Regions from separate parts of the Carnobacterium divergens DSM 20623 genome, predicted to be linked through region 1. Evidence: a T-box and tRNA genes for the amino acid it is inferred to sense, from the RefSeq annotation. Region 1 holds a T-box; the other holds one or more tRNA genes.
What was found. A T-box is a leader RNA that pairs with one kind of tRNA and senses whether it is charged. The one in region 1 lies ahead of tyrS (tyrosine--tRNA ligase), so its partner is inferred to be a tRNA-Tyr.
Positions count from the first base shown of each region.

Region 2: it encodes a tRNA-Tyr, which carries the amino acid that the T-box ahead of tyrS (tyrosine--tRNA ligase) is inferred to sense. The anticodon was not compared.

Region 1 covers NZ_JQLO01000001.1:2,462,715-2,479,090, reverse strand. Annotated here, with positions in the region: gene tdc (tyrosine decarboxylase) at 1-1,381, opposite strand, end outside; gene tyrP (tyrosine-tyramine antiporter) at 1,465-2,874, opposite strand; gene BR52_RS11785 (YerC/YecD family TrpR-related protein) at 3,716-4,039, opposite strand; T-box leader at 4,345-4,565, shown strand; gene tyrS (tyrosine--tRNA ligase) at 4,640-5,899, shown strand; gene BR52_RS11775 (GNAT family N-acetyltransferase) at 5,964-6,473, shown strand; gene BR52_RS11770 (AzlD domain-containing protein) at 6,548-6,865, opposite strand; gene BR52_RS11765 (AzlC family ABC transporter permease) at 6,858-7,628, opposite strand; gene BR52_RS11760 (MepB family protein) at 7,880-8,386, opposite strand; gene BR52_RS11755 (ClbS/DfsB family four-helix bundle protein) at 8,501-9,031, shown strand; gene BR52_RS11750 (class-II aminoacyl-tRNA synthetase family protein) at 9,020-9,811, opposite strand; gene BR52_RS11745 (LacI family DNA-binding transcriptional regulator) at 9,937-10,962, opposite strand; gene BR52_RS11740 (aldose epimerase family protein) at 10,981-12,003, opposite strand; gene pgmB (beta-phosphoglucomutase) at 11,993-12,664, opposite strand; gene BR52_RS11730 (glycoside hydrolase family 65 protein) at 12,712-14,988, opposite strand; partial or broken gene BR52_RS11725 (PTS transporter subunit IIBC) at 15,226-16,376, shown strand, end outside.
Region 2 covers NZ_JQLO01000001.1:1,394,922-1,411,297, forward strand. Annotated here, with positions in the region: gene BR52_RS06785 (beta-glucoside-specific PTS transporter subunit IIABC) at 1-2, opposite strand, end outside; gene licT (BglG family transcription antiterminator LicT) at 150-992, opposite strand; gene BR52_RS06795 (hypothetical protein) at 1,206-1,436, opposite strand; tRNA gene BR52_RS06800 (tRNA-Leu) at 1,557-1,640, opposite strand; tRNA gene BR52_RS06805 (tRNA-Cys) at 1,679-1,749, opposite strand; tRNA gene BR52_RS06810 (tRNA-Gln) at 1,775-1,846, opposite strand; tRNA gene BR52_RS06815 (tRNA-His) at 1,857-1,929, opposite strand; tRNA gene BR52_RS06820 (tRNA-His) at 1,979-2,051, opposite strand; tRNA gene BR52_RS06825 (tRNA-Trp) at 2,067-2,140, opposite strand; tRNA gene BR52_RS06830 (tRNA-Tyr) at 2,167-2,250, opposite strand; tRNA gene BR52_RS06835 (tRNA-Phe) at 2,256-2,331, opposite strand; tRNA gene BR52_RS06840 (tRNA-Asp) at 2,362-2,435, opposite strand; tRNA gene BR52_RS06845 (tRNA-Val) at 2,502-2,574, opposite strand; tRNA gene BR52_RS06850 (tRNA-Glu) at 2,586-2,657, opposite strand; tRNA gene BR52_RS06855 (tRNA-Ser) at 2,670-2,759, opposite strand; tRNA gene BR52_RS06860 (tRNA-Asn) at 2,812-2,885, opposite strand; rRNA gene rrf (5S ribosomal RNA) at 2,896-3,011, opposite strand; rRNA gene BR52_RS06870 (23S ribosomal RNA) at 3,182-6,103, opposite strand; rRNA gene BR52_RS06875 (16S ribosomal RNA) at 6,322-7,876, opposite strand; gene BR52_RS06880 (glycoside hydrolase family 13 protein) at 8,448-10,076, opposite strand; gene BR52_RS06885 (DUF1189 domain-containing protein) at 10,089-10,898, opposite strand; gene BR52_RS06890 (sugar ABC transporter permease) at 10,928-11,779, opposite strand; gene BR52_RS06895 (carbohydrate ABC transporter permease) at 11,780-13,084, opposite strand; gene BR52_RS06900 (extracellular solute-binding protein) at 13,151-14,416, opposite strand; gene BR52_RS06905 (glycoside hydrolase family 13 protein) at 14,580-16,346, opposite strand; gene BR52_RS06910 (alpha-glucosidase) at 16,349-16,376, opposite strand, start outside.

The DNA of each region.
Region 1 (16,376 bases):
CAGTTACGTTTAATGGCAATACTTTGTGTGCAGTCCATACAGCAGCTGCAGTTGCGCCGGCTTTTGAACCTTCAAGAATATATGCACCTAATAAGGCTGGAATATCAGCGCCTTTTTCAAATACATACGTTGCAAAGTAAGAAATAACGTCACGCATGCGGATATCTTTAATTACAACACCACCTGCAGAGTAAGGGATATAACCCATTTTATGAGGATCGATTGTAACAGATTCAGCTAAGCTGATTGCTTTGAATGATTCATAAACTTCTCTTGTTAACCAATCATTTTTTTCCATGAAGATGCCGTTTTTAGCGTAAACAGCTTCGATTTGATCCCATTCAATAAATTCATCGTTTTCATCTAAGAAGATTGAACGTCCATAACCACCGTATGCAGCATCAACGTGTACATAGAAGTAAATACCTTCTGCAGCTAATTTATCGCGTAATGCAATAATTTGGTCGATACGGTCGATTTGACCTTCTTCAGTTGAACCAACAACACCTACTACCCCAAGAGTTGGAATACCTTGTGCAGCTAAATCACGAATTTGTGCTTCCAATTTATCAATATCCATACGGTATTCACTGTTTACTTCACCAGCGATCACTTGGTCTAAACCAATACCGATAATATCAGCAGCTTTTAACCATGAATAATGTTTTGTTTGTGGCACAATCCATTTACCTAATTTTTCTAAGTTTTTACCACTACGCGCTGAACGTGCTTTAATTTCGTCAAATTGATCTTGAAGTTGGTCTAAAATGTTTAGAACTTCTTCAGTAGACATATTTAATAATTCCCATTCAGATTTACCTGCAACCATTTCTGGTGCTACTTCTTGGATAGCAAATGGCAATGATTTCATGTTACGTGCATACCATAATCCTTCTAAGTTAGCGATTGAACCATCAGCTGCGATGTGTCCCCAACCATTTTTATAACCCATCAATGTTGCAAATTCCATTCCGACTTCTTCTTCCATTTGAGAAGTTGCTGGAGATGATTCGTAAGCCACGTTGTTTCCGTTCCAAAGCATTGCAGTTGTATAAGCAATAATGGCTGGCATTAATGTTTCAGAGTTCATATGACCCCAGAAACGACCTGCTGAGTGCCATGGAAGTGATTCAGTACGTAAACGTGAAGACAATACGTTAAATACGCTTCTCATGTTATCTGCTGTTGCTTGGAATTCTTTTGAACTTCTGTCTTGTGGAGTAATCACTGGTAAATCTTGAGGCATGTAGTTTTGTCTCCAACCAACGTGTTCGTCGATCATTTTGTTTAAAATTTCTTTGAATAAATCAACGTTTTCGCCTTTGTCGCCAAGGAATAAAGCTTTTAAATTAGTATCATCTGTATTAAATGTGTTTTTCATGATGTGTTCCTCCTGTAAAGTTGTTTTTGAGTGAAAGCAAGGACATTTGTATAGGATGTCAGATGCTTGTTATTTTTTATTGATTAATCTTGTTTTTTCCATTCTGGTTTTTTAAATTTGAAGATTAGTAACGCAATCACTACCATAATCACCGTTGCTGCTACTTGATAGATAATATAACCGATATGACCACTTTCAGAAATTGAAGATGGTGGAATCAAACTTACTAGAATTGTTACGATAACACTTAAGATTGAAAGTCCTGCAACAAACCACATTAAGCCATTGCCTTTACTTCCTAATCTAAATGGACGTTCTACTTCTGGCATTTTGTAACGTAATTTAATTGCTGAAATGGCAATCAATAGATAAACGATGCAATAAAGAATCGTTGTTGTAATCGTAATAATTAAGAACGCTGCACTAATATCTGGAATTACTACATATAAGAAAGATACAAGAGAGATAACGATTGCTTGGATCATGACAAATGTAATTGGAATTCCTTTAGCATTACGTTTTTGGAAGAATGGAGGAAGATTTCCTTCATCTGCCACTTTAATCATTGATTTACTTGGGCCTAAGACCCATGCACTTAATTGAACCAATACCCCAACTAAAATCATTAGTGAAATAATGTTATTGAAAATTGATGGAATCCCTAAGTCTTGCGTCATAATTACAAATGGTTGTGTAATATTTGCTAATTCCATTTTTCCTGCTGGTACGCTATCTGCCACACTTAAACCTGCTACTAAGTTGAAAACAACTAATAATAGAACAGATGCGATTACTGCGATTGGATAGTTGCGTTTTGGATTGTCGATATTATTTGCATGAACAGAAGAAATTTCAACCCCTGCAAAGATAAAGATAATTCCTGTTAATGTTGGTAAGCTTCCTAAATCACTGAAATCAGGTAATAGTTTACCAGCTTCAAAATGACCTAAATAGCTATCTGCATTAATTCCGTGTTTTGCCATATATAGCACGCCTAGAATCACTAGTGCTAAGAATGGGATATAAACACCGATAATTGCACCCCAGTCACCTGCGATTTTAACCATGTCAAATTTCAAGTTCAATAACGTAATTCCCCAATAAGAAATTAAAATCATCACGAAGATGAAAATATTGTTTGTACCAAGTTCTGGACGGTTAATAACATAACCTAGTAATACTCCAACTGTTGAAGCAACCATTACCATTCCAAAGAACATTTGCACCCATAATAACCAAGAAGTAACAAAACCCCATTTTTCGCCAAGTGCGTTACGCACCCAAACTTGAGGTCCTCCTTCTTCTGGCCAACCCGTTGATAACTCAGCTGACATTAACGCAATTGGTAATGCGAAGACACAGGCTGCTAATAACATATAGAAGATTTGCGACCATCCTGTTGAAGCTAACGTTGGAACACTACGAACCGTTCCAAAGAAGGCCATTGTAATTCCAATTAAACCAAATAATGATAATTTTTTAGATTTTCCCATAATAGCTTTACCACTCCTTTTTTAGTTTAGGAGTTTTCTGAGGTAATTGACTAATTGATAGCGCCAATAAAAATTCAATTAGTACCTTAAGTCAAAAAACTTCTATTAAATGTTGTTTTCGATTTATTTCACAATTCAAAAAACAAATATACTAATGTTTCGATAACTTTATATAGTAATTTATACATTTTAAATTTGATTTTCAAATTCCAAATAAAATCGATAAACAATTGCTAACTTGTTAATACATGCGTTAGTTTAGTCCTCAAAAAGAAGTTTGTCAACAAGCTAAAAACCCTTTATATTAAAAGAAAATTAGACTTTTACCAACTTCTTTGTTAAGGGTTTTCGTTAAAGCTTCAACTCGTTAACGCATTAAAGAAACAGCGTGCAAAAGTATTTTCATCTATTTATTTTTATGCATTTTTATCTAATTATACATAAATTTATCAATTCGAATAAAAACAAAAAAACAACTTAAATATAATTTTTTCACAAAAAGAAGCTTCATTAAAGACTTTTCAAGTCCCTAATTAAGAAAATCCCCAAATTTGCGATTACGATTAAAAAAGACACGAATTCGACATTATCGAATTTTATACACAAACTTTCTTTCTATTTTTTTCGATTAAAAATTAACACATGCTACCATCATCACTTTTGTTCATTTCAACATGAAAAAAAAAGAAGTTAAAAATGAGAAAACATCTCTTTTTACTCATTTTAATTCTCATCATTTTTTTAGTATTTTTAGTTAAAATAACACTTTGTTTTTTTAGAACAATCTGCCTCCAACAAAAAAAGCCCTAACTAAGTTCTGAAACTAGTTAAAGCCTTGCTCTTATTCTTCATCATTATTTGTTTGATCATTCTTTTCCAATTCAATTCGTTTAAACAACATATCATAAGAATTGTTCCCGTCAAAAAGGGAACGCTTCACTCGAGCAATTGTTGCTGTACTTGCGTGAGTCTCTTTTTCAATGACACTATATGTTTTCTTTTCATATAGCATTTTCGCAACTTGATAACGTTGCACCATCGTTTTAATCTCATTCAATGTTAGTAAGTCATCAAAAAAAGCAAAACATTCTTCTTTTGATTCCAATGCTAAAATACCATCAAAAAATTCATCTAGCATTTGATCGCGTATTTTATCTATCTGCAAAATCAAAACTCCTTTCACAAACTTATCTTGATTCCTTTTTTAATAGTATGCTCTTGACTGATTATATCAAATTATTCACTAAAAGTCATGAAGTTATGTTAAGGAAAATAAAATGAAATTCTTTATTGAAATCAACTTTAGCAAAAATCACTTTTACTAAGTAAAAATAAAAAACTATTTTAAAAAAAGAATAAGCTTATTTTAATCTGTTTTCACTTCACTTTCATGCTCATATTTTTACTATTTAATAATTTGCTTGTTGACAAAGTTTTTTTCTTGGACTATACTTTGGTCAATCTCATAAATAACTTACTTTGAAAGAGCGCAGTAGCATGTTATCCCTGTTTGTAGAGAGCTAGAGGTCGGTGAAATCTAGTACAAATAACTTTTGCGAAGTACACTCTGGAGTTTCTTGACTAACCTCAAGCGTTTTACGAACGTTATCTAGTAAATGAGTGACATTTACAACTTTGCTTTTGAGTTGTTTATGTAATTTGGGTGGTAACACGGTTAATTCGTCCCTATTAAACTGAAACTTTATGTTTCGGTTTGGTAGGGACTTTTTTATATTTCTAACTAATTTGAAGGAGTGAAGAACACATGAACATTATTGATGAATTACAATGGCGCGATGCCATCAACCAACAAACTGACGCTGAGGGCTTAAGAGAACTTGTAGAGACGAAAAATATTTCATTGTACTGTGGAGTAGATCCAACTGGAGATAGTATGCATATTGGACATTTAATTCCATTTATGATGATGAAACGATTCCAACTGGCTGGACATCACCCTTACATTTTAATTGGTGGGGCAACTGGTACAATTGGCGATCCAAGTGGTCGTACATCCGAACGCCAACTGCAAACAATGGAACAAGTTCAAGCAAACGTAGACGCCTTAACTGCACAAATGCAAAGCCTATTCGACTTTGGTGGAAATGACGACGTGACAATGGTGAACAACTTTGACTGGACACATGATTTGACATTACTTGATTTCTTACGTGACTACGGTAAAAACTTTAACATCAACACAATGTTAGCTAAAGATATCGTTTCAAGTCGTTTAGAAACTGGAATCTCATTCACTGAGTTCACCTACCAAATTCTTCAATCAATGGATTACCTTCACCTATTCAAGCACCATGATGTTCAATTACAAATTGGTGGCGCGGATCAATGGGGCAATATTACTGCTGGTTTAGATTTAATTCGTAAAAAAGAAGGCGCTGAAGCGAAAGCCTTCGGTTTGACAATTCCATTGATGTTAAAAGCGGATGGTACTAAATTTGGTAAAACTGCTGGTGGCGCAATCTGGTTAGATTCTAAGAAAACAACACCATTTGAGTTTTTCCAATTCTGGTTAAACCAAGATGATCGTGACGTTGTGAGATACTTGAAATTCTTCACTTTCTTAACAAAAGAAGAAATTGATGACCTTGCAAACAAAGTGGCAACAGAACCACATAAACGTGAAGCTCAAAAAACGTTAGCTAAAGAAATGACCAACTTTGTTCATGGTGCTGACGCATTAGCAGAAGCAGAAAAAATTACAGCTGCTTTATTCTCAGGTGACGTTAAAAATCTAAATGCGGATGAAATCGAAGAAGGCTTTAAAAATATGCCAACTTTCGAAGCAGCTAAAGAAGAAAAAAACATTGTGGACTGGTTAGTTGATCTTGGAATCGAGCCTTCAAAACGCCAAGCCCGTGAAGATATTAACAACGGCGCAATTTCAATGAATGGGGAGAAAGTTGAAAGTGTGGATGCTGTCGCTTCTCCAAGCAACTCATTTGACGAACGTTTCATCTTAATTCGTAAAGGCAAGAAAAATTACTCATTAGTTAAACTAGTTTAATTTTAAAAAGGGATAAATTCGGTTTTATCCCTTTTTAATTACCTCATAAAAAGGAGCTCAGATGATGATCCATTTAATTTCAGCAACTTCAAAAGAAGACGCCTTACTCTTAAACCAATTAGCTACTAAAATTTGGCAAGAACACTACATTCCAATCATCGGCGCGGATCAAGTTTCTTATATGCTGACCCACTTACAATCGGCTGATAAAATGTTCCAAGACATCCAAAGTGGGATGACCTACTATTTAATCCAAGTTATAAAAGCCGACGGTACAAAAGAATGGGCTGGTTACGCAGGATTTGAAATCAAAGCGGACCACTTATTTCTAAGCAAACTTTATGTATTAGCTGATTTTAGACAACACGGCATCGGCTCTTTTGTTTTCCAACACATTCTCAAAGAAGCAAAATCAAGCAACTTACCTGCCATCCAATTAACAGTCAACAAATACAACGACAAGTCAATTGCAGCCTATCAAAAAATGGGTTTTACAACCATTAAAGAACAAGTGGCTGATATTGGTGGCGGCTATGTACTGGATGATTACGTGATGGAATATCGTATCTCATAGAAGCACTCAACTATCAAAAAAACCTGATGCATTTCAACCTTTTTATGGCTGAAATGTATCAGGTTTTTCTTATTTTAAAATGCATACGTCAGCAATAATATCGCTGCTAAACCACCAATAACTGAAAGTCCCATCGACTTTGTTTTATAAGCAACTGCCATCACGATTACTGCCGCAATAATTTTCAAATTACTAAATAACGAAAAATCGCCATCTACAATAAAAACATCTTTAAAGAACAAGGCCGCAAACAACGCAGCTGGAACATATTTCATCCATTCATGAAACCATTCAGGAATATCACGCTTAGAAAAATACATCATCGGAATCACTCTTGGCAAATACGAAACAAATGCCATTCCTAAGATCAATAAGATAAATTGACTATTCATGTGGTGTCGTTGCCTCCGTCTCTAACGGTTGTCGTGTTTTTTCTTTAAACTTTAGTTTGCCAGCAAGATTCCGTTTCTTTAATTGCTTTTCAATCATATAACCAGTAAAAGAAGCAATAATTGTGGCTAAAATCAAACCAATCGTACTTTTTAAAATCAACATCGTCATAATTGACAATAATCCTGAAAAAAGACCTACAAAAATAATTAATTTATTTTGCAACTGCATCGTAAACATATAAATAAACATCGCAGTTAAAGCAAAATCAACAATATGAACATCTAATGGAAGCACTGACCCTAACATTGTACCTGCAACGGTACTCACTAACCAAGATGCTAACGAATAACGATTGACCATCAGAGCCTTATGGGCATTCCAACTTGAATCAGTGGAAAACTTCAAATAATTAACTGCATAATTTTCATCATTAATACTTTTAGTAAACAAAGCTATAAAGCCGCGCTTTTCTTTTTTGATAAATGTCGATAAACTAGAACTAAGCAATATGTAGCGCAATTCTAAAAATAGCGTCATCATGATAATCGAGAGAATTGGAGCTGAATCTACTAACATAGCTGCGGCCAGAAATTGAGCACCACCAGAAAAGACTAAAAACGAGATAAGTGCGGTATACAACCCATTAAATCCAACTTTTTGTAACAATACGCCACAAGCAAGACCAACAGGAATATAACTTAAGCAAAGTGGCATCGCAACTTTTAACGTTTCTTGCCAGACTGCTTGATTCTTCTTTAACATGAGACAATCCTCCATTTTACGTAGGTAAACAATGTGTCAATTATAACATAAAAAAATAAAAAATGATGCTCCTTTTTTCTGATAGACCAATAAGCTCTTTTGAATAAGAATTCATCCACAACCAAAATAAAAAAAAAGCTATTTAATTAGGCTTTTCAGTTATTTGGTTAATAAAGACTCATACTAAACTCATGTATTTCTTAGATTAAAAACAATGAAAAAACGATTCCAACTGCATCTACAGACTTTAGTTACCTTCCATATAACGCTTCAAGACGTGCTTTAAAGCTGTCCCGATTGTCTGTAAATTCAACAAAATAGTCTAGCTGCCATTTTTGTGTTACTTGGGCTTGTTTGCTAGTTGGAGAATCCCAACTTGGATAAACCCGCATGGCCATTTTCCCTTTTTGTGAATCTGTCCGTAAAATATGTTGCTCTATCAAAACACCTTTAGGAAAGACAAATTGACCTATTCTCTCTCCAAGAAAAGTTGTCACTACTAACAAATCTGGACTTTCCTTTTCATGAAAAGCTTGATTTTTATTTAAAGGATCTTTCTCCCAAAATGCAACAAACTGTCCAATTTTTGTTGGAGTGATTTTAGCAACCCGAAAACGAATCGATAGTTGATTTAATTGGAAAACGCCACCAGCATACTCCCTATTCTGCACTTCTTCAGCTAAGTTTTTCACCACAAATTGATTCGGACAATAGAAAATCGAATCGATTTGCAACATACACTCTTTAAAGTAATCCAATTCCACACTTCCTTTTTGATCTATTATAACATTTTTTGATAAAATAAGAGTTGACTCTTACACAATGGGAAGGTTTACAATAAACCTATAACCATTCTATATAGGAGGTACACAATGAAAAACTATGAAACAAAACAAGACTTACTCGATGAAATCAAAAAAAAACACGTAAAATACGATTCCGAATTCGACGCTATTCCCGAAACTTTAAAAAACACCCGAATTGAAGAAGTTGACCGCACCCCTTCCGAAAATTTATCTTATCAAATTGGTTGGATTCAGCTCCTTCTTAGCTGGGAAACAGCAGAGCAAAAAGGTCTCCACGTAACCACTCCAACTCCTGATTATAAATGGAATAATTTAGGCGGACTTTATCAATCTTTTTATGATAAATATGGGAACCTGCCCTTGACTATGCAAAGAAAATTATTACAAGATTCATTAAACGAACTTTACACACTTATAGAATCCTTTTCTGATGATGAACTATTCTTACCTAATCAGCGTTCTTGGGCAACTACTAAAGCGATGTGGCCTGTTTGGAAATGGATTCATATTAACACAGTAGCTCCTTTTACAAACTTTAGAACAAAAATTCGCAAGTGGAAAAAAAGCGTTTTAATTGAAAAAACATTAGACAACTAATTGTCTAATGTTTTTCTTTTTTTTAAAGAACGATCCTAATAAACTAGCAAAAATAATTCGAACAAAGAATAACAGAACCGCACCTGCTACTGCACCACTAGCTAAGGCTAGGTAAAAGGTATCCAAGCGACTTTTATTTTCATTGAAAACGATCGTTACTAAAAATGCAACAAAATAAAGCATTAAATTAAAGATCGCTAAGTACGTAATGATATCTAAAACGGAATAACCAATAATACTTAAAATAGCCATGATTGCTGTTACAATAATTGAACCATTCAATAAATTAAAGAAATACAATGAAAATGTTTTCCACTCCATCTCATTTTTCATCACTAAATGATTAAACCCATAGGATACACCTGCTAGTAACGATAATTGAATCCCTGTTGCAATAAAAATTTTAAAGAATATTCCTAGTGTTCCCATCATGTTACTATCAGAAAAAAGTCCACTGTATGGAGAAGCTGAAACTAATCGTGCCATACAAAATGCTGTAAATAATGAAATCAATCCAACTGAAACCAGACCATACCACCATTGACCTGCATTGTCTTTTTTTAATGGTGTTTTCAAGGTTTGACGTAAATACGACCAGTAATGATGAGCATGTTCTTTAATAACTGCTGAATCAACATTTCCTGTATCGGGCTCATCTGCTCCTTTTTCTGAAACAATCTCTTCTTGTAACAAATCTGTCCTCTCTTTGTCTTCACTACAATTTGGACAAACATCCTGCTCTTCAGTTAATTCGGTTTGACATTTTTCACATTGTTTCATCGATTAAAATCCCCCTTTGTTCATTAGGCATAATTGCCCTTTTAATAGTTTGACATAGCTTTTTATAAACATCAATAACATTGATTATTTATAATTCCAAAAAAAACACTCTTATTAAAAAAGTGTTATTTCGAAGCTACTGTTTCCCGTTCAATAATTTCATGAGGAATAATCATTTTTACAAACGGTGCTTCTTTTTCTTCAATTTTATCAATCAATTTCAGTGCGACTTGTTGACCAAGTTGCGGAACATTAATATCAATCGAAGTTAATTTAGGATAGGCCATTTTGGCAAAAATCGAGTTATTGAAACTAATAATTGAAACATCCATCGGAACTTGGTAGCCTAACATTAATAACCGTTGCATCACTGTTACCGCAAGCATATCATCGCTAACTACTAAAGCCGTCGGTGCCGTTTTTTGATGTTCAAATAACTTTTCTAATGGCTGTGTAACAGTTGCATTGTCAGAATCTGTCATTAAAATAGATTGTTGTGGATTAATAGCGATTCCTGCTTCTTGCAACGCATCTCGAAAACCCGCCATCCGTTCAATCGTAACTACTTGATCCAAATCATCCCCCACATACCCAATTTGAGTGTGTCCCTTTTGAAGCAAGTAATTTGTCGCGTCTTTTCCAGACAATCTATTATCGTTATCTACATACAATGTTTCATTTTCAAAGAGATACGGGCGACCAACCATTGCATAGATCAAGTTCGCTTCATGTAAATATTCAATAATTTGATCTTCCCACGTAGAATACAAAACAATAAAACCATCAACCGTTCCACGACGTGCCATCATTTTAATGCTCTCTAATAATTCACCAGTATCTTTTCCTGAAGCAAGAGACACCATGTAGTGTTTTTCGTTACACACTTTGCTAATTTCACGAATTACTTCTAAAAAGAATGGATTTTGAAATGCAACACCGTCTGAAACTGGCATAATTACTCCAATCGTTTTAGTCGTCTTACTAGCTAAACTTTGAGCTGAAAAATTTGGCACATACCCCAAATCCGCCATCGCCTGACGAACTTTTATTTTTGTTTTTTCGCTAATACTACTGTGATCTTGAATCGTTCTGGAAACAGTAGATGTAGCAACGCCAGCTTTTTTTGCAACGTCTTTGATTGTAACTGCCATTTTTTTAACTCCTTTTTATTATTCGTCTATCAAACCAAATTGATAAATCGTCTGATGTTTTTTAGGAATACCTGGCTGTAATAGAATCGATTGGAAATTTGAATGATGAACAGCATCGGGTAATCCTTGTGGTTCAATCGCAATCCCTAAGTGACTAGACATCTTTTGATTGCAAACAACGTAATTCTCGTCCATATTTGTTGTTGTAAATACTACAACACTTTCTTCACTGGTGGTGATTTCCATTTTCCGTTTGCTCTTTGGATCCGCCAAGTAAAGCTGAGGTTGCCCCTCTTTATGTTTTAGTTTAAACGCATCGTCATAGCCCTGTGGCTGTTTAAAAAATTGCCTAGCTAACAGCTTTGGCGATTGAAAATCAAAATTAGTACCTTCAACATCCATAAGACGTCCTGTAGGAATTTTTTCATGATCCAACTCAGCTACTTGATCACTAGCTATTTGCAAAATATGCGTTGAAATTTTTTCTTTTCCATTTCCACTTAAATTGAAGTACGCATGATTGGTTGGATTAAATAACGTTTCTTGATTGCTACTTCCTACCATTTCTAGCTTCAGTTCTTGATTTTTCGTAATCGTATACGTAGCACGTAATTGCAACTCTCCTGGATAACCATCTGTTCCGTCAGGTAAAACCAAGCTTAACTGAATACCACATTCTTCCTCTGTTACAAAAGGAACACTATGCCAAATTTGTTGGTGAAAACCTGCTCCTCCTCCATGGATATGATGTGGAAATTGATTTTGTGTAAGCTGGTGTGCCTTCCATTTTCCATTTCGGATGCGCCCAGCAACCGGGCCAACAAGTGCACCAAAATAAGCTTGATCCGCTAGATAACCGTCAATATTTTCTAAATTCAACACAACATTTTCACTGAATCCATCTCGGTCTGGAACATTGATGGCCGTTAGACGACCACCGTAGTTCAACAGCGTTACAGAAAAACCAGCTTCATTATCAAGCGTATACGATTCAATTTTACCTTTTGGATGAAGCAAAATGGTTTCTGTATTAACCTTCATTCCGGTAGTCCTGCCATGTTTTTTCTAATAAAGGATACGTCAATAAATCCGTTGTAGGAACAACCTTCGTTGCTTCTTTTAATTGCACTGCATCTCCTACACCAACTGCCGCCATATTTGCTGCACAAATCGCCGATACTCCCGCAATAGCATCTTCCACTCCTACACAATCAACCGGAGCAATCGCTAGCTGTTTTGCACCTTGAATAAAGATATCTGGTGCAGGCTTCCCTGCTTTTAAAGTTGTTGGATCAACGATTGTATCAAATAAATCGGCAATATTTAATTTTGCTAAGATAAACGGACCATTTTGACTTGCTGAAGCTAAACCTATTTTCAACTGCTTTTCTTTTAAATCAAGCAACAACTCTTGAATGCCTGGTAAAAGATCATTTGGCGTCATTTCTTCAATCATTTTTTGGTAGACATCATTTTTTTTGGTAGTCAATTCATTTTTTTCAGTTTGAGTATATTTAGTTGTCAAATTCCCTTTTTCAAGAATTTTTTCAAGAGATTCTGAGCGGCTAATTCCTTTTAACTCTTCATTAAAAGCTTCATCTACCACCACGCCAATTTCTTCCCCTAACCAGCGCCATGCTTTGTAATGATAATGGGCGGTATCTGTAATGACACCATCTAAATCAAATAATACTGCTTTCATACTAGTTCATCCTATTCTATCATTTATTTTCCACAAGTAAAATGCTTTTAGACTTGATAAGTTGGAACTGTTAATTTAGTCACTAATTCAACCACTTCATCGTATAAGTTTAATGTCAACGGCTCGCCGGATAGTAATGTCAAACTGGTTTCAGTTTGGTTCACTTCAATAAAGATTAAACGACCACGATAATTGATATGGAAACGATAGTAGTCCCAATCTGCTGGTACAAACGGTTTAAAGGAAAGCGTGTCTGCAAATGTTCGCATTCCTGCAAAGCCTTCAACAATCGTTAACCAGCTTCCTGTCATCGAGGTAATGTGTAGACCATCTTCCGTATCATTATTGTAGTTATCTAGATCTAGGCGTGCAGTTCGCGCGTATAGTTCAACTGCCTTTTCAGACATTTCTAATTCTGCTGCTAAAATAGCATGAACAGATGGTGACAAGCTTGACTCATGAACCGTCATTGGCTCGTAAAAATCAAAATTCCGTTGCTTTTCAGCTTTAGTAAATTGGTTATTAAAGAAATAAATTCCTTGTAAAACATCTGCTTGCTTAATAAAACATGAACGTAAAATTTTATCCCACGACCAGTTTTGATTGATTGGCAAATCTGTTTTTGCTAATTGACTAACTGGCATTAATTCCTTATCTAAAAACGTATCATGTTGAACAAAAACATCTCTTTCTGCATCATAAGGATAGTACATTTTCTCAATGATATCTTGCCATTTTTGTTTTTCTTCTTCTGTTACATTCGTACGATTTACTGCCTCTTTATCTGCAGTTTGTAATTTTTCTAGTGTGTAAGCTAACGTCCAAGTGGCTAACTTATTTGTATACCAATTATTATTGATATTATTTTCATATTCATTTGGTCCCGTCACACCGTGAATCATATACTGTTTTTTAGTTGCTGAAAAATGAACGCGATCTGCCCAAAAACGACTGATTCCAACTAAAACATCCATGCCTTCATTTGCTACATAGCTATGGTCTCCTGTGTAATTAGTATAGTTATAAATGGCATAAGCAATCGCACCGTTACGATGAATTTCTTCGAATGTAATTTCCCATTCATTGTGGCACTCGATTCCTGTAAAAGTAACCATTGGATACAACGCACCTGCTAAGCCTTGTTGTTTTGCATTATGGTACGCACCAGGTAACTGTTCATAGCGGTATTTCAAGAGATTTTTACTAACGGATGGGTCTGCTAATGCTAAATACAACGGTACAGCATACGCTTCAGTATCCCAGTAAGTAGCACCGCCATATTTTTCACCAGTAAAGCCTTTAGGTCCAATATTTAAACGCATATCTTCACCATAATAGGTAGAAAACAGTTGGAATAAGTTAAAACGAATTCCCTGTTGCTGTGCATCATCGCCGCCAATTTCAACGTCACTTAACTTCCATCTATCTGCCCAGATTTTTTCATGCGCTGTTTTTAGCTCTTCAAATGAGTGAGGGACGATACTCTCTTCCATTAACGCTTCCCCTGCTTTTAAAACAGCCTCTTTATCGTAGTCTCTTGATGTAGTGACAATAATGTTCTTTGTCAAACTAGCTTTTTGATTCGTTTCTAATTTTCCCGAAAAACATTCAGAAACCGTTAATTCTTCAATTTTTTCAGTCGTCTTTACTAAACCTTCAACCGTATTGCTCATTGTAGCAGCAACGGTAAATTGCTCAATTCCAAAATCATTTGGCTTTGTTTCTACTACTAAACGATTCGAAGCTGCTTCAACAGGTAACCAAAACATTTCATCGTAGTTGCTATCTTGATTTCGGACATCCCCATTTAATTGTGACTGAATCTCAATCTTGGCTGGTTCACCTAAATTTGTTACGATAACTTGAATGCTACATAACTCTTTAACTGCTAAACTTAAAAAACGTTGAAATTCAAATTTAATACGTTTTCCATTTTTACTCACGATAAAGCTTCGGCGTAACACACCTTTTTCCATATCTAATTCTAATAAAAAGTCTTCTATTTGATCGGTAAATAAATCAATTGCATTGCCGTCAATCAAAATATCCATTGCAATAATGTTAATTGAATTAATTACTTTCCCAAAATACTCTGGGTAGCCATTTTTCCACCAACCTACACGTGTTTTATCTGGATACCAAACGCCTGCAATGTAATTCCCTTCATGATGATCTCCTGAATAGCTTTCTTCAAAGTTGCCTCGCATCCCCATGTATCCGTTTCCTAAACTTGTCAAACTTTCTTGTAACCGGCGATTTTCTTTATCTAGTGTATTTGTTTTTACCTTCCAAGCATCAATATCAAATAAACGTTCAATTGTCATGTTGATTCCTCCATTATCTTTGTATTTATCTTTTTTGGTCTTACAACACCCTTATCATAAACGCAACCGGTTGCGTTTGTCAATTCCTTTTATTTTATTTATTCATCAGACAACAAATTTATCTCTTGCAATTTGCTAACAGTTCAGTTTATAATCAAAGCAACCGGTTGCACAAAATATTCATAAATTTTACTTATATAAAAAATTCCCATCTACAAAGAAGGAGCGAACAATAAAATGAAAAAGATGTTCTCGTTTGAATTTTGGCAAAAATTTGGTAAAGCTTTAATGGTTGTTATTGCGGTAATGCCAGCCGCTGGATTAATGATTAGTATTGGTAAGATTATCGCATTGGCAGGAGGGGATATTCATCTCGTACTCACAATTGGAAGCGTTGTAGAAAATTTAGGATGGGCAGTCATTACAAACTTGCATATCCTTTTTGCCGCAGCTATCGGAGGTTCGTGGGCAAAAGAAAAAGCAGGTGGTGCCTTTGCAGCACTATTAGCATTTATTCTAATTAATATTACAACCGGTTCCATTTTTGGTGTAACAAGCGATATGTTGCTTGAACCAGATGCAACTACACACACTCTTTTTGGCACTAAGATTTTAGTAAACGGATACTTTACTTCTGTACTAGGCTCTCCCGCTTTAAATATGGGGGTCTTTATCGGAATCATTTCGGGATTTGTTGGAGCGATTGTTTACAATAAGTATTACAACTATCGCAAATTACCAGATGCTTTAGCGTTCTTTAATGGAAAGCGCTTCGTTCCTTTTGTCGTAATCATGTGGTCAGTAATCATCGCTATTATTTTAGCCATCGTTTGGCCAGTTATCCAAACAGGAATCAACCAGTTTGGGTTATGGATTGCAACCAGCAGTGAAACCGCTCCCGTGTTAGCACCCTTTATCTATGGAACTCTTGAACGCTTATTGCTTCCATTCGGACTGCACCATATGTTAACAATTCCAATCAATTACACCGCACTTGGGGGAACATATACTATTATGTCAGGCGTAAATGCAGGGAAAGAAGTTTTTGGTCAAGACCCTCTATGGCTTGCATGGGCAAGTGATTTAGTGAATTTTAAAAATGCTGGCGATACTTCTGCTTATCAACAGTTGTTAACAACTGTTACTCCTGCTCGTTTTAAAGTCGGACAAATGATTGGTTCTTCTGGAACCTTGATGGGTATTGCCTTTGCAATGTACCGTCGTGTTGATTTAGACAAACGTGCAAAATATAAAACTATTTTCTTATCTGCAGCAATCGCTGTCTTTTTAACTGGCGTTACCGAACCTTTAGAATTTATGTTTATGTTTGCAGCACCTGCTTTATACGCTGTTTACGCTGTTATACAAGGTGCTTCATTCGCTTTAGC
Region 2 (16,376 bases), 1.1 Mb from region 1:
ATTTTTGTTTCCTCCAATAATTAATAAAATAGTTTAATTGAAGGTTTAGCCAACTGAATGTCACTATCCAAATGTTTCATGTCTTTTTCAATTCCTACTTACCTTACCTGCTAGCTTTCTGACCTCCCTTTTTTAATTTTATATTATGACTAGCCATTCTTTTCAACAATTCTTGCAATATGAATGGTTAGGTATAAACGTTCATCAGTGGATGTTTCATAATGATAATTGACTGCTAAAAATTCAGCAATTTTATCGACACATTGATAGGCATTCCAATACTTTTTTCGTACAATATCTAACAAATCCTCATCAGTCTCATTTTTATAAGGTTTATTGGACTGCATTCTCGAAATAAAAAATCGTAAATGTGTAGTAAATCGATAAAAATAGACCGAATCTTCATCAATGGTGATTTTAAAATAATACGTAATGATATTCATAATATCCTGGATAATTTTGGTTAAATCGTACATATTGTTCATTTCAGAATTTCCAGTTTGAGCATTAACTAAGTGCAACGCAATAAAGCCTGCTTCGTCTTCTGGAAGATCAATGTCATAATGTTCTTTTATTTTTTCAATCATTTTCATGCCAATTTTAAATTCCTTTGGATAGAAACGTTTAATGTCCCAGAGTAATGCATTGCGAACTTGCAGTCCATTTTTCTTTCGTTCCATAGAGGTAAAAACATGATCTGTTAAGGAAATGTAAATAGAATCATTGAGTTCCGTTTCTAACATTTCTTTACTATAATCAATGATTTGATCAACTATTGCTAAATACTCAATAGGCAATTCTAAGAGCAGCTCTTGAAATTTTTGTGACAATTCATCGCTACTTAATCGATAAACCTTGTCAATTTTATCCTTTTCAATTTTCTGCCCAATTTTTTTGCAGTAAGCCAAGCCACGTCCCATAATAATAATCTCATTTCCATAGCGATCTTTTGTTATCACAACATTATTATTTAGAATCTTTTCTATTAGCATTTCTTTCACACCCCGCCTTTCATGAAAAAAACCCAATACACCTTCATAGTCAAAGAAGTTTTCACCCCTTACTATAAACGTTGTATTAGGTTTAGCTTGCCGAAACAATCACTATCCATATGTTGTATGTAAATCCTATTTATACTATATACATTAACATTGTAAGCGCTTAATGTCAATCCTTTCTAAAAATAACTCCTTATGAATGAAATTCTATTTTTCATTTCCTCTTTTAAAATTTCTTGTGAGTTTAGCAAGAATTAATTGTATTTCATCTTGATTTACAGCTAGTTCTATTTTACTTTTAACTTTCACAAATTCTTTTCCCGTTATAGTTTTAATATGTTTTCTATGCCAATATATCATCATTTTATTATCTTTAATAATACTATAGTCAAAAGGCGTTTCTTTAAAACTATTTCTCTTATCAATTGATTTAATCATTTTATCCTTCTTTCCTTCATATTTATGATTGCTGTACTAAAATACTGGTTAATTGACTATATTATAACAAAAAATAAAAAAAGTACCAACGCATCGTTAGAAACGTTGGTACTGCTAGTATACCGGCGGCCGGGGTCGAACCGGCACGCCCTTGCGGGCACAGGATTTTGAGTCCAGCGCGTCTGCCAATTCCGCCACGCCGGCATAATTAACAAAAAGCTAGTATTTTTAAACAATGATAAAGGCGGTAACCGGATTTGAACCGGTGATGAAGGTTTTGCAGACCTCTGCCTTACCACTTGGCTATACCGCCATCATTTAAAAATATTAATAAAAAACTGGGCTAGCTGGATTCGAACCAACGCATAACAGAGTCAAAGTCTGTTGCCTTACCGCTTGGCGATAGCCCAATAATATAAAGGCGACTGATGGGGATCGAACCCACGCATGGCGGAACCACAATCCGCTGTGTTAACCACTTCACCACAATCGCCATCATAAAAATAGAAAATAATAAAATAATAAAATAAAAATACCTTAAAGGCGACTGATGGGGATCGAACCCACGCGTGGCGGAACCACAATCCGCTGTGTTAACCACTTCACCACAATCGCCATAACAATAAAAAATGGCAGGGGTAGCAGGAATTGAACCCACACTAATGGTTTTGGAGACCACTGTTCTACCTTTAAACTATACCCCTGTATTAAATTAAAAAACATAAAAAAATGGTGGAGGGGGGCAGATTCGAACTGCCGAACCCAAAGGAGCGGATTTACAGTCCGCCGCGTTTAGCCACTTCGCTACCCCTCCAAAAATGGTGGCGCGGGACAGAATCGAACTGCCGACACATGGAGCTTCAATCCATTGCTCTACCAACTGAGCTACCGAGCCATACTAGGGAAAAACATTAAATTATTAAAGCGGTCTGGACGGGACTCGAACCCGCGACCTCCTGCGTGACAGGCAGGCATTCTAACCAGCTGAACTACCAGACCAAAATACTATTTTTTATATCACATTTATATTTTTTAATTGTATCAAACACTATGATTAAAAAATAATGGAGGTTAACGGGATCGAACCGCTGACCCTCTGCTTGTAAGGCAGATGCTCTCCCAGCTGAGCTAAACCTCCAGATAAAACTATGACCCGTACGGGAATCGAACCCGTGATACCGCCGTGAAAGGGCGGTGTCTTAACCGCTTGACCAACGGGCCTATTTATTGATACGGAGAGTAAGGGATTCGAACCCTTGAGACAGTTTTCACCGCCTACACGATTTCCAATCGTGCTCCTTCGGCCAGCTCGGACAACTCTCCAGATTCATTTAAATCTCAATACAACTCAATAACACCATAGAAAACTATGTAACTCCGCAAGTAGGACTCGAACCTACGACATCATGATTAACAGTCATGCGCTACTACCAACTGAGCTATTGCGGAATAACTAAAAGCGTGGCAACGTCCTACCCTCACAAGGGGAAACCCCTAACTACTATCGGCGCTGAGAAGCTTAACTTCTGTGTTCGGCATGGGAACAGGTGTATCCTTCTCGCTGTCGCCACCACACTTCTTATTTAGTTCAGAGAAACGGTTTTAAAATATCACTACGTGCTATTTTATACTGTTCATCATCTACTCTTGTAAACCAATCGTAGTGATTCTCAGCAATTTCGTTCTCTCAAAACTGGATATTGTAAGCGCAATTTACTTTTTGATTCATGTGTTCCACCATTTATTTGGTTAAGTCCTCGACCGATTAGTATTGGTCCGCTCCATACATCGCTGTACTTCCACTTCCAACCTATCTACCTGATCATCTCTCAGGGGTCTTACTTGCCGAAGCAATGGGAAATCTCATCTCGAGGGGGGCTTCACGCTTAGATGCTTTCAGCGTTTATCCCTTCCACACATAGCTACCCAGCGATGCTCTTGGCAGAACAACTGGTACACCAGCGGTGTGTCCATCCCGGTCCTCTCGTACTAAGGACAGCTCCTCTCAAATTTCCTACGCCCGCGACGGATAGGGACCGAACTGTCTCACGACGTTCTGAACCCAGCTCGCGTACCGCTTTAATGGGCGAACAGCCCAACCCTTGGGACCGACTACAGCCCCAGGATGCGATGAGCCGACATCGAGGTGCCAAACCTCCCCGTCGATGTGGACTCTTGGGGGAGATAAGCCTGTTATCCCCAGGGTAGCTTTTATCCGTTGAGCGATGGCCCTTCCATGCGGAACCACCGGATCACTAAGCCCGACTTTCGTCCCTGCTCGACTTGTAGGTCTCGCAGTCAAGCTCCCTTCTGCCTTTACACTCTACGAATGATTTCCAACCATTCTGAGGGAACCTTTGGGCGCCTCCGTTACTCTTTAGGAGGCGACCGCCCCAGTCAAACTGCCCGTCTGACACTGTCTCCCACCACGATTAGTGGTGAGGGTTAGAGTGGTCATACAGCAAGGGTAGTATCCCACCAATGCCTCCACCGAGACTGGCGTCCCGGCTTCTATGGCTCCTACCTATCCTGTACAAGCTGTACAAACACTCAATATCAAACTGCAGTAAAGCTCCATGGGGTCTTTCCGTCCTGTCGCGGGTAAGCTGCATCTTCACAGGTACTATAATTTCACCGAGTCTCTCGTTGAGACAGTGCCCAGATCGTTACGCCTTTCGTGCGGGTCGGAACTTACCCGACAAGGAATTTCGCTACCTTAGGACCGTTATAGTTACGGCCGCCGTTTACTGGGGCTTCAATTCTGAGCTTCGCCGAAGCTAACCCATCCTCTTAACCTTCCAGCACCGGGCAGGCGTCAGCCCCTATACGTCATCTTACGATTTTGCAGAGACCTGTGTTTTTGATAAACAGTCGCCTGGGCCTATTCACTGCGGCTGACCAATTGGTCAGCACCCCTTCTCCCGAAGTTACGGGGTCATTTTGCCGAGTTCCTTAACGAGAGTTCTCTCGCACACCTTAGGATACTCTCCTCGACTACCTGTGTCGGTTTGCGGTACGGGCAGATTGTTTCTAACTAGAAGCTTTTCTTGGCAGTGTGACATCAGGAACTTCGGTACTATTAGTTCCCTCCCCATCACAACTTGTCCTTATAGTAGCAAGCATTTAACTCACTTCAAGACTTATTGCTTAGACGCGCATATCCAACAGCGCGCATTCCTTAGCCTACTGCGTCCCTCCATTGTTCAAACAAAACAAACTGGTACAGGAATATCAACCTGTTGTCCATCGCCTACGCCTATCGGCCTCGGCTTAGGTCCCGACTAACCCTGGGAGGACGAGCCTTCCCCAGGAAACCTTAGTCATACGGTGGACGGGATTCTCACCCGTCTTTCGCTACTCATACCGGCATTCTCACTTCTAAGCGCTCCACTAGTCCTCACGATCTAGCTTCAACGCCCTTAGAACGCTCTCCTACCATAGAACCCTAAGGTTCTATCCACAGCTTCGGTGTACTGTTTAGCCCCGGTAAATTTTCGGCGCAGGGTCACTCGACTAGTGAGCTATTACGCACTCTTTAAATGATGGCTGCTTCTGAGCCAACATCCTAGTTGTCTAAGCAACCCCACATCCTTTTCCACTTAACAGTAACTTTGGGACCTTAGCTGGTGGTCTGGGCTGTTTCCCTTTCGACTACGGATCTTATCACTCGCAGTCTGACTCCCGGATATAAATCAATGGCATTCGGAGTTTATCTGAATTCGGTAACCCTAGAAGGGCCCCTAGTCCAAACAGTGGCTCTACCTCCATGATTCTTAATTCCGAGGCTAGCCCTAAAGCTATTTCGGAGAGAACCAGCTATCTCCAAGTTCGATTGGAATTTCTCCGCTACCCACACCTCATCCCCGCATTTTTCAACATACGTGGGTTCGGTCCTCCAGTGCGTATTACCGCACCTTCAACCTGGACATGGGTAGGTCACTTGGTTTCGGGTCTACGACCACATACTCATTCGCCCTATTCAGACTCGCTTTCGCTGCGGCTCCGTCTTATCAACTTAACCTCGCATGTAATCGTAACTCGCCGGTTCATTCTACAAAAGGCACGCTATCACCCATTAACGGGCTCTAACTATTTGTAAGCACACGGTTTCAGGTACTCTTTCACTCCCCTTCCGGGGTTCTTTTCACCTTTCCCTCACGGTACTGGTTCGCTATCGGTCACTAGGGAGTATTTAGCCTTGCGGGATGGTCCCCGCGGATTCCGACGGAATTTCTCGTGTTCCGCCGTACTCAGGATACACAACAGAGTGAACTTTGTTTCAAATACGGGGCTTTTACCCTCTTCGGCGGACCTTTCCAAGTCGCTTCTTCTACAAAATTCATTTATGACTCTTAATGTCGTGTCCTACAACCCCAAAGAGCAAGCTCTTTGGTTTGGGCTCTTCCCGTTTCGCTCGCCGCTACTCAGGGAATCGAATTTTCTTTCTCTTCCTGCAGGTACTTAGATGTTTCAGTTCTCTGCGTCTACCTCTACTAACCTATGTATTCAGTTAGTAGTAACATCCTATAAAAGATGCTGGGTTCCCCCATTCGGAAATCTTTGGATCAAAGCTTACTTACAGCTCCCCAAAGCATATCGGAGTTAGTCCCGTCCTTCTTCGGCTCCTAGTGCCAAGGCATCCACCGTGCGCCCTTATTAACTTAACCTATTTTGATTACTCAAAATTGTCGTTAATACGTTTTATCTTACGATAAGAACGTTAAAAAACTCATTTAAAACGCGGTGTATACATTGTTTCTTTTTTCATAAATTGCTTTCTTACAATATCCAGTTTTCAAAGAACAAATTTCAGTTGAGAAGATTAGACCTCTCAAAACTGAACAAAGTAATGACGAATGTGTGGGGTTTCCGTAATATTCCTTAGAAAGGAGGTGATCCAGCCGCACCTTCCGATACGGCTACCTTGTTACGACTTCACCCCAATTATCTATCCCACCTTAGACGGCTGGCTCCTAAAAGGTTACCTCACCGGCTTCGGGTGTTACAAACTCTCGTGGTGTGACGGGCGGTGTGTACAAGACCCGGGAACGTATTCACCGCGGCGTTCTGATCCGCGATTACTAGCGATTCCGGCTTCATGTAGGCGAGTTGCAGCCTACAATCCGAACTGAGAATGGCTTTAAGAGATTAGCTTGGCCTCACGACTTCGCGACTCGTTGTACCATCCATTGTAGCACGTGTGTAGCCCAGGTCATAAGGGGCATGATGATTTGACGTCATCCCCACCTTCCTCCGGTTTGTCACCGGCAGTCTCACTAGAGTGCCCAACTGAATGCTGGCAACTAGTAATAAGGGTTGCGCTCGTTGCGGGACTTAACCCAACATCTCACGACACGAGCTGACGACAACCATGCACCACCTGTCACTTTGTCCCCGAAGGGAAAGCTCGATCTCTCGAGTGGTCAAAGGATGTCAAGACCTGGTAAGGTTCTTCGCGTTGCTTCGAATTAAACCACATGCTCCACCGCTTGTGCGGGTCCCCGTCAATTCCTTTGAGTTTCAACCTTGCGGTCGTACTCCCCAGGCGGAGTGCTTAATGCGTTAGCTGCAGCACTGAAGGGCGGAAACCCTCCAACACTTAGCACTCATCGTTTACAGCGTGGACTACCAGGGTATCTAATCCTGTTTGCTCCCCACGCTTTCGAGCCTCAGCGTCAGTTACAGACCAGAGAGTCGCCTTCGCCACTGGTGTTCCTCCATATATCTACGCATTTCACCGCTACACATGGAATTCCACTCTCCTCTTCTGCACTCAAGTTCTCCAGTTTCCAATGACCCTCCCCGGTTGAGCCGGGGGCTTTCACATCAGACTTAAAGAACCGCCTGCGCTCGCTTTACGCCCAATAAATCCGGACAACGCTTGCCACCTACGTATTACCGCGGCTGCTGGCACGTAGTTAGCCGTGGCTTTCTGGTTAGATACCGTCAGGGGATGAGCAGTTACTCTCATCCTTGTTCTTCTCTAACAACAGAGTTTTACGATCCGAAAACCTTCTTCACTCACGCGGCATTGCTCCGTCAGACTTTCGTCCATTGCGGAAGATTCCCTACTGCTGCCTCCCGTAGGAGTCTGGGCCGTGTCTCAGTCCCAGTGTGGCCGATCACCCTCTCAGGTCGGCTATGCATCATGGTCTTGGTGAGCCATTACCTCACCAACTAACTAATGCACCGCGGGTCCATCCATAAGTGGTAGCCGAAGCCACCTTTCATCAAGCGACCATGCGGTCACTTGAAATATGCGGTATTAGCATCCGTTTCCGAATGTTATCCCCCTCTTATGGGCAGGTTACCCACGTGTTACTCACCCGTCCGCCACTCACTTGGTCGAAAAGCAAGCTTTTCAACTTCGTGCGTTCGACTTGCATGTATTAGGCATGCCGCCAGCGTTCGTCCTGAGCCAGGATCAAACTCTCATATAAAAGTTATGATTAAGACCGAAGTCTTATGCTCATTTTTGATTGCTAGCGAATAATTATTCACTAATTTGTTTGTTTCTCTTGACCTAGTCAAGAGACCCTACACATTTGGTTCGTCTTACTTTGTTCAGTTTTCAAAGGTCTAAGTTGTTTCGTTGTCGTTTTAACAACTTCTATATATTAACATTCGTTTAGAAGTTTGTCAACAACAATCTTGAATATTTTTTCAATTGATGAATAATTATTCAAAACGTTTTTTTTGTCTTTTTTATAAGACTTTTACTATGTTAACATTTTTCATTTTGATTGTCAAACCTTTTTTGTTTGATAAGCAGAAGTTTCTCTTGTTAACGTTACTGTCTTAGCGACATCAACTACTATACCAAGTTATCTTCAATTGGTCAACAATAATTTATCATTTTTATTCAAAAAAATTTAAAAACGAACATTACAACTTCCCTCTATTTTAAAAATCGGATATCTATGCAAAAAAGAGCCGTCTTTCAGTGTTTAAAAGATTTAGTTGTTCGTCTATTTAATTACTGAAACAAGCATCACTTGTTTCAGTAATCAGTTATTTGAGTTTAAAAACAATTACTTCATAAGGTTTTAACGTCATTCCAACTAGATTTTGTTGAGGATTTGGATAATTCGATAGCACTACTTTATCTATTTCTTGAATTTCGCCATGATAACTAGCAGATTTGTTATAAAAATTAGCCATCACTAGCCATTTTTCATTTGCTAAGCTCCTCTCATAGACAAATAAGTGTGGATCATCTGGCAGTAGTTCTTTATAGTCCCCCCACACAACGAGTGGATTTTCTTTTCTTAATGTAATTAATTGTTGATAGTAATAAAAAATTGAATTAGGATCTGCTAAAGCTTTTTCTACGTTAAGTTCCGTATACGATTCATTCAGACTAAGCCACGGTTTCCCTTTTGTAAAGCCACCATTTAAGCTATTATCCCATTGCATTGGTCTGCGAGCGTTGTCACGCCCTTTACGATTGATTGATTTTAAGATGTCTTTACTTTCATAACCTTGCTTTATACGTTCTTGATACATATTAATGCTTTCGATATCGTCAATCTCTTCTATAGAAGAAACAGGGGTATTAATCATGCCGATTTCTTCTCCTTGATAGATATAAGGCGTTCCTTTCATTAAATGAAGGAGAGTTGCCAGCATCTTCCCGCTTAACTCGCGATATTCTGGGCTATCATTTCCCCATCTTGAAATGATTCTAGGTAAATCATGGTTGTTCCAAAAAAGACTATTCCAGCCTTCATTGCCTAATTCTGTTTGCCATTTAGATAATACGCGCTTTAATTTGATAAAATCTAAGGGTTGATAGTCCCATTTGCTCTTACCAGGTTGCTCGTCTAACCCGATATGTTCGAATTGGAAAACCATTGATAATTCTTGACGGTCTGGATTGGAATAAAGTTTGGCAATTTCTGGAGTGGCCCCCCATGTTTCACCTACTGTCATGACATCGTATTTTCCAAAGGTTTCTTGGTTCATCTTTTTGAGATACTCGTGGAGTCTTGGACCGTTCCCTGTAATTTTTTGATCTGGTATTTTTCCAACTAAATCAATCACATCCATTCGAAAACCGCCTATTCCTTTTTTCAGCCAAAAGTTCATTAATTTCCATATTTCTTGTTGGACGGCTGGATTCTCCCAATTTAAATCGGGTTGTTTTTTACTAAATAGGTGCAAATAGTACTGCCCTGTTGTTTCGTCTAACTCCCAAGCGGACCCACTAAAAATAGATTGCAAGTCGTTTGGTTCTTTACCATCCACTGGGTCACGCCAAATGTAATAATCACGATATGGATTTTCTTTTGATTTTTTGGCTTCAATAAACCATGGATGCTCATCTGAAGTATGATTAACAACTAAATCCATAATGAACTTAATGTTTCGTTTCTTTCCTTCAGCAATGAGTTCTTCCATGTCTTCCATCGTCCCAAATTCGGGAAGAATAGATTCGTAATCGCTAATATCGTATCCATTGTCGTCATTAGGCGATTGATACACAGGACTAAGCCAAATAGCATCGATTCCTAGTTTTTCTAAATAATCTAGTCGTTTTATAATTCCTCTTAAATCCCCTATACCATCATCATTACTGTCTTGAAAGCTTCGAGGATAGATTTGGTAAATCACGGAATCTTGCCACCATTTTTTTTCCATCAACTCACTCCTTTACATTTTTTTGTCTTTAAATTTAGTTATAACAAATGCAGCGGTCAACATAATAACCATTCCTAATGAACTTAGACTAAGCATTATAGTGAGATCAAAATGAACAATACCTACCATTAATCCCAATAACATTCCCCAACCACTTGCATTTAAAATAAAATTGACAGACTCTCGGTAACTTGCAATGGATGAATAGGCGTTGCGCTTTGTAAGCCAAACAAAAATAGCCGATCCGCCAATTAGCAATATATTACTTACCACTAAGATAGATCCCGTCATCAGCATCATGGTAAATGAAACAAAGGCGCGATTTTGCTGGTACCACATTCGTTTTAACTCATTCACTAATTGTTTAGCTGTTGTACTTGCGGTTTTATCAAAATTTTTTGTATACGCTACGTTAAACTCATAACCACTTTGATCTTTTAAAATAAACTGATTTTTTTCAAATGCTACTACATTCATTTCTTTTTTTAATGCTTTTTCAGGTTGATTCACGCCTACGACTCCTGATTCTTTTTCAATCAACAATTGGGAAGTAGACTGCATCTCTCCATTTTTAAAGTCAATTCCTTCCATTGACTTCATTGTTTCATTGTCAATCAGTTGCAAGGCGTTTGGCATCATCTCTTCTAATTGAAATTGCTTTGAATTTGCAAAGGATAAACTTACTGGAATCATCAATAACCCATTTAAAAATAGGAAGACAATCACAATTTGAAACCAGTTTAATTGATTTCGACCATAAAAGGCAGCCTTTGGTGTCAACATACTTTGAAAATAATTTAGGGGAAAGCTCGTTTGTTTCAATTAAATCACGTCATTTCTACATTAATATCTTATCCTTTGGTTCCACCAGCCATTAGGCCAGACACAAAATTCTTTTGTAACATAAAGAAGAGCACTGAGATTGGCAACGCAATTAATATCGCTCCGGCTGCAAAAAGGGATACTTTTTGATTTTGTGCGTCACTAATGAAGGTCTGCAAACCTACTGCAACCGTTAATTTCTCCGGAGAACGTAACAAGAATTTGGCTAACATAAAGTCTCCAAAAGGTCCCATAAATGCCCAAAGTGCTTGAACCGCAATCATTGGTTTTACTAAAGGTAAAATAATTTGCCAGAAAATACGCAAATGTCCTGCTCCGTCTAACTTAGCAGATTCGTCTAAATCGATGGGAACAGTATCAAAATAACCTTTCATAAGCCATGTATTCATTGGAATTCCGCCACCAATATAAATTAACGTTAAGAACCAATATTGATCTAGCGCACCAAGTAATAACGCCATTACATAAAAGGCAGTTAGAGCAGCCATCGTTGGAACCATTTGAATAATTAAAAAGAACAAGAGACTATTTTTACGACCAATAAAACGGTAGCGGCTGTAGGTATATCCAGCTAACGTAATAACTGTTACTTGAACAATCATTGTTGAAATCGCAATAATCAGGGTGTTTTTATACCAGCTTGCATAAAGTGTTTCATTAAATAGTCGTCCGAAATTTCCTAATGTCCATTTGCTGTTTAAATCAAGTGAAAAGGCAGAGACATTTCCTGCTTTAAAGGCTGAACTAGCCGTAATTAAAATGGGATAGATGATAATAATTGATAATAGAATCATAAAAAGATACGTTAAAATTTTGCCTATTAATCGACTTGTTTTTTGTGATTTCGCATAATTTTTCATTTATAAGTCCTCCATATTAAAGGCATTTGTCTTCTTAAAGATGATTAAAGAGACTGTAATAATCAGTGCTGAAATTAAAAGTGTTACTGCTGCTGCGACAGAATATTGTGGTGAATTTCCTGTTGTTAATTTATAAATCCATGAAATAAGGATATCTGTTGAACCCGCTCCTCCACCAACACTTCCTGGCCCGCCTTCATTAAATAGATAGATCATTGAGAAGTTATTGAAATTTCCTGTATACTGCGTAACAAAAATAGGTGCTGCCACAAATAAAATCATCGGCATTGTAATTTGTTTAAATCGTTGAATTGCATTGGCCCCATCGATTTTTGCAGCTTCATAAAGTTCTCCTGGAATAGACTGTAAGATTCCTGTTGTCATTACATAAATATAAGGGAAACCTAGCCAGCCTTGAATTAGGATAATCGCTACTTTTGTCCAAAATGGATCGGTTTTCCAAGCAATCGCTCCAATATCAATAAAAGGTAAATGATTGAGTAACGGAATAACTTGAGTATTAATCGCTCCGATACTATCGTTGAACATATTTGAAAAACTCATAATCGTAATAAATGCTGGTACTGCCCAAGGTAGTAAAAAGATAACTCCAAAAAATCGTTTGCCTTTAATAAAACTTTGATTTGCAATAACTGCTGTAAAAACACCTAGCACAATTGCTAACGTTGAGGACAATAGCGTCCAAATTACAGTCCAACTAAAAACGGCCATAAAAGTTGCCCGATAAGAGCTTAAAAAGAAAATACTGAAAAAGTTTTTAAACCCCACCCAATCAATTAAACTTGCAGGCGGAATATGATAAAAATCATAGTTGGTAAATGCCATAAAAATTGTAACTAATACGGGGAAAATTATCGTAAAGATCATTGCAAAGTAAGCTGGAAATGTAAGTAAATAAGGAAAACCGTGATCTAACATATTGGCAATGATTTCTTTTGCTGTGCGATTGATTTTTTCACCATTGCTTTTCATGGTGGCTACCCGTTTTGCGTCCATCAGATTAATACTATAAAAAACTAAAAATAAAACGGTAATAATTAATTGCAAGGTTCCTTCAATCATTAAAAATAAAGAATGATCTTCAATAGGAACACTTCCTAATGTAACTAACCCTATTAGTGCTTGAACGCCACTTACAGCCATTTGACTAATAAAAATAATGGTTAATCCTAGAAAAATAACCCCTTTAAAGGGTTGTCCATTGTAAAATTGTCCTAATCCTGGAATGAAAGACAAGCGCATGGCTTTTTTTACTTCGTTTGGTTGAACTGCTTTTGGTTTCATGTTCGTCAAGCCTCTCTTTTTAATTTTCCCGACAGTTTTTTATTTGCTGTCGGGAAAATCAATTCATTATTTTGTATATTTTTGATCGATTGCTTCTTTAATGATTTTTACTGACGCATCAGCTGATTCTTGTGGAGTTTTATTTCCTGCAGCTGCTTCAAACATTAAGTTTTCTGCGCCTGTCCAAATTTCACCCATTTCTGGAATATTTGGCATTGGTTCAGCATTCGCATATTGCGCAATAACAGCATTGGTTAACTCATCATTTTTACCTTTTGCAACTTCTCTAGCTGCTTGGTTAGCTGGTACTTCATTCGTTGCATCATAGAATTTTGTTTGGTTGTCTTTATTCGTTACGTAATCTAACCATTTTTGTGAAACTTCTTTATGTTTTGAGTAGTTGCTAATAACCCAGCCTTTTCCACCAGCAAATGGTTTGTAATTTTTGCCATTGTCTAATGTTGGAATTGTAGCTACACCGTAGTTAATTTTAGCCTCTTTGTAGCTTTGAGCTGCCCAAGGACCACCAAGAATTGCTGCTGTTTTCCCTGTCGTGAATTGCTCTGCAATAAAGTTATCTGCACTTTTCACATCTTGCATCCCTTTTGGCCATACATCTTTAAACCATTTTGTAGCATAAGTGATCCCTTCAACTGCACCTTTATTATTTAACCCAATGTCTTTTGGATTTGTTCCTTCATCTCCAAAGACATAACCGCCATATCCTGCTAATAGACCGTATGAGAAATAAAAATCTGTCCATTTTGCTAAGAATGCTGTGTTTTTTCCTGCTTCTCCTTTAAAGTCAAAACGCGGATCTTTCGCCAATTCTTCAACATCTTTAAACGTTTTTGGTGCTTCAGTAATTAAATCTTTATTATAGTAGAAAACGAGTGTTTCAATTACTGCTGGTTCGCCAAATATTTTGCCATCAACTGTTACTTGTGCTTTATCTGTTTTATCGTATTGTTCTTCATTGCCTAATTTTACCTCAGCAATATGACCTTGTTGCCCTAGTGGACCAATTCTATCATAAGCAGACATCATAACATCTGGTGCTTTCCCTGCTGGGCCATCTAAAGAAAGGGCTTCCAATTGATCGAACATATCTTTTTCAACTACTTTAATTTTAATATCGTTTTCTTTTTCAAAATCCCCTTTAATATCTTTTACATAATCAACGTATCCTTTAGCAACGGATACTGTCAAGGTTTTATCATCTGCTGGGGCATCCTTTTTACTTGAACTGCCATTCCCACATGCAGCTAATGTTAAAATAACTGATGCTGAAAGTAATCCTAATGCCATCTTCTTAAAACTTTTTTTATTCATCTTTAAATTCCTCCTTAAAAGTTTAACGAGCTCCTTAATACAAAACTTATTATGACTTGAAAATCTACTGTTTGCAAACGTTTTCTCAATGTTACCGCTAACAGAAATCATTTCATTTGCTAAGAAAAACGAACCTAGTTAAAAACCAAGTTCGTTTCTCTTTTTATTTTTTTAAAATAACAAATCCGTTTTGTTTAAGATGCCATTTTTCATCTATTAATTCAGCAGATTGTTCCATTAAAAGGGTTCCATGATCGTTTACAGTATATGCAGCATCTCCTTGATTGAAGTAGGCTACAATCGTTTCGTCATTTGCTGTTCGTCTAAAGCCGACTACCTTTTCATTTTCCTCAATTAAATGCCACTCTAATGAACCAAAACTCAACAACTCTTGATGCTCTTTTCTTAATTGAATTAATTTTTTGGTAAATTCAAATAATGTTAAGTCCTGCTTGTCTTTGTCCCAAATCATACATTTACGGCAATCAGGATCGTTAGCACCATCTAACCCAATTTCAGTTCCATAATAAATGCATGGTGAACCGTGTTGTAAGAAAGTGAAGGCCAGTGTTGCTTTTGCTAATTCTTTGTCTCCATTACAAATGGTCAATAAGCGTGCTGTATCATGTGAGTCTAACATATTAAACATTACTTCATTGGTTTGTTGACGGTACAACATTAATTGTTCGTTTAAGCCTGAAACCATTTTAGTTGGAGCGATGCTTTTCTTAATAAAGAAATCTTCAATCGTTTCGGTATAAGCGTAGTTCATTACGCCGTGAAACTCATCGCCTTGTAACCAACTTTGAGAGGAATGCCAGATTTCACCTAAGATATAAAAGTCTTTTTTCAAGGCTGTTGTTGCTTGATAGAACTTTTTCCAAAAATGATGATCGACTTCGTTAGCAACGTCTAAGCGCCAAGCATCGATATCAAATTCTTTGATCCAGTATGTGGCAATATCAAGTAAATAATCTTGCACTTCCGGATTTGCTGTGTTCAATTTAGGCATATGTGGTGTAAATGCAAACGTATCATAAGAAACCGTCCTAGCTCCTTCAAAGTTGCCATTTTCACCAATTGCAACAGGGAAGCTATGAATATGGAACCAATCGACATATTTTGATTGCTTGCCATTTTTTAAGACATCTTGCCATAATGGGGACTTGTCTCCTGCATGGTTAAATACCGCATCTAACATCACTTTAATCCCTCTTTGATGGGCTTTACCGACTAATTCTTTAAAGGTCTCTTTACTTCCAAAGGCTGGATCAATTTCAAAATAATCAATGGTATCATATTTATGATTTGAACTCGCTTTAAAAATCGGGCATAAATAAAGACCGTTAATCCCAAGCTCTGTTAAATGATCTAAATGGTCGATAATTCCTTGTAAATCACCACCGTAAAAATCGGTTGTGTCTGGATGTTCCTTGCTTCCCCATGCTAAGGCTCCTACTGGAGTAATACTTGGGTCACCGTTTGCAAATCGCTCTGGGAAAATTTGGTACCAAATCGTTTTCTTAACCCAATCTGGTGCTTTAAAGCGATCAATTTCATGGAAATAAGGCATTCTGAAATAATATCCTGCAACTTCCCGGACTTCTTTCGTATCTTCAAAGCTTCCGCGATCTCCATAAAAAACGGTTTCTTGATCTTTTCCAACTAATGAAAAAGCATATTGTAAACGACGGTAAGGTGCTTCAACAACAATTTGCCAGTAATCATGAATTTCCGTACTAGCAAGTAATGTCATTGGCTGTTGTTCTTGGTACCATTGATCTTCTCCAAATAAATAAGGATCGCCACTAATTAAAAAAGCTGTTGTGACATCATCTTTTTTCGTTCTCAATCGAATGTGAAATTCTCCCTCTTGATATAAATACGCGTACTCACTATCTGGTCTGTGTAAAATTGCTGATTTTTCCATTTCTATTCTCCTTTAAGTTTTATTACCAAG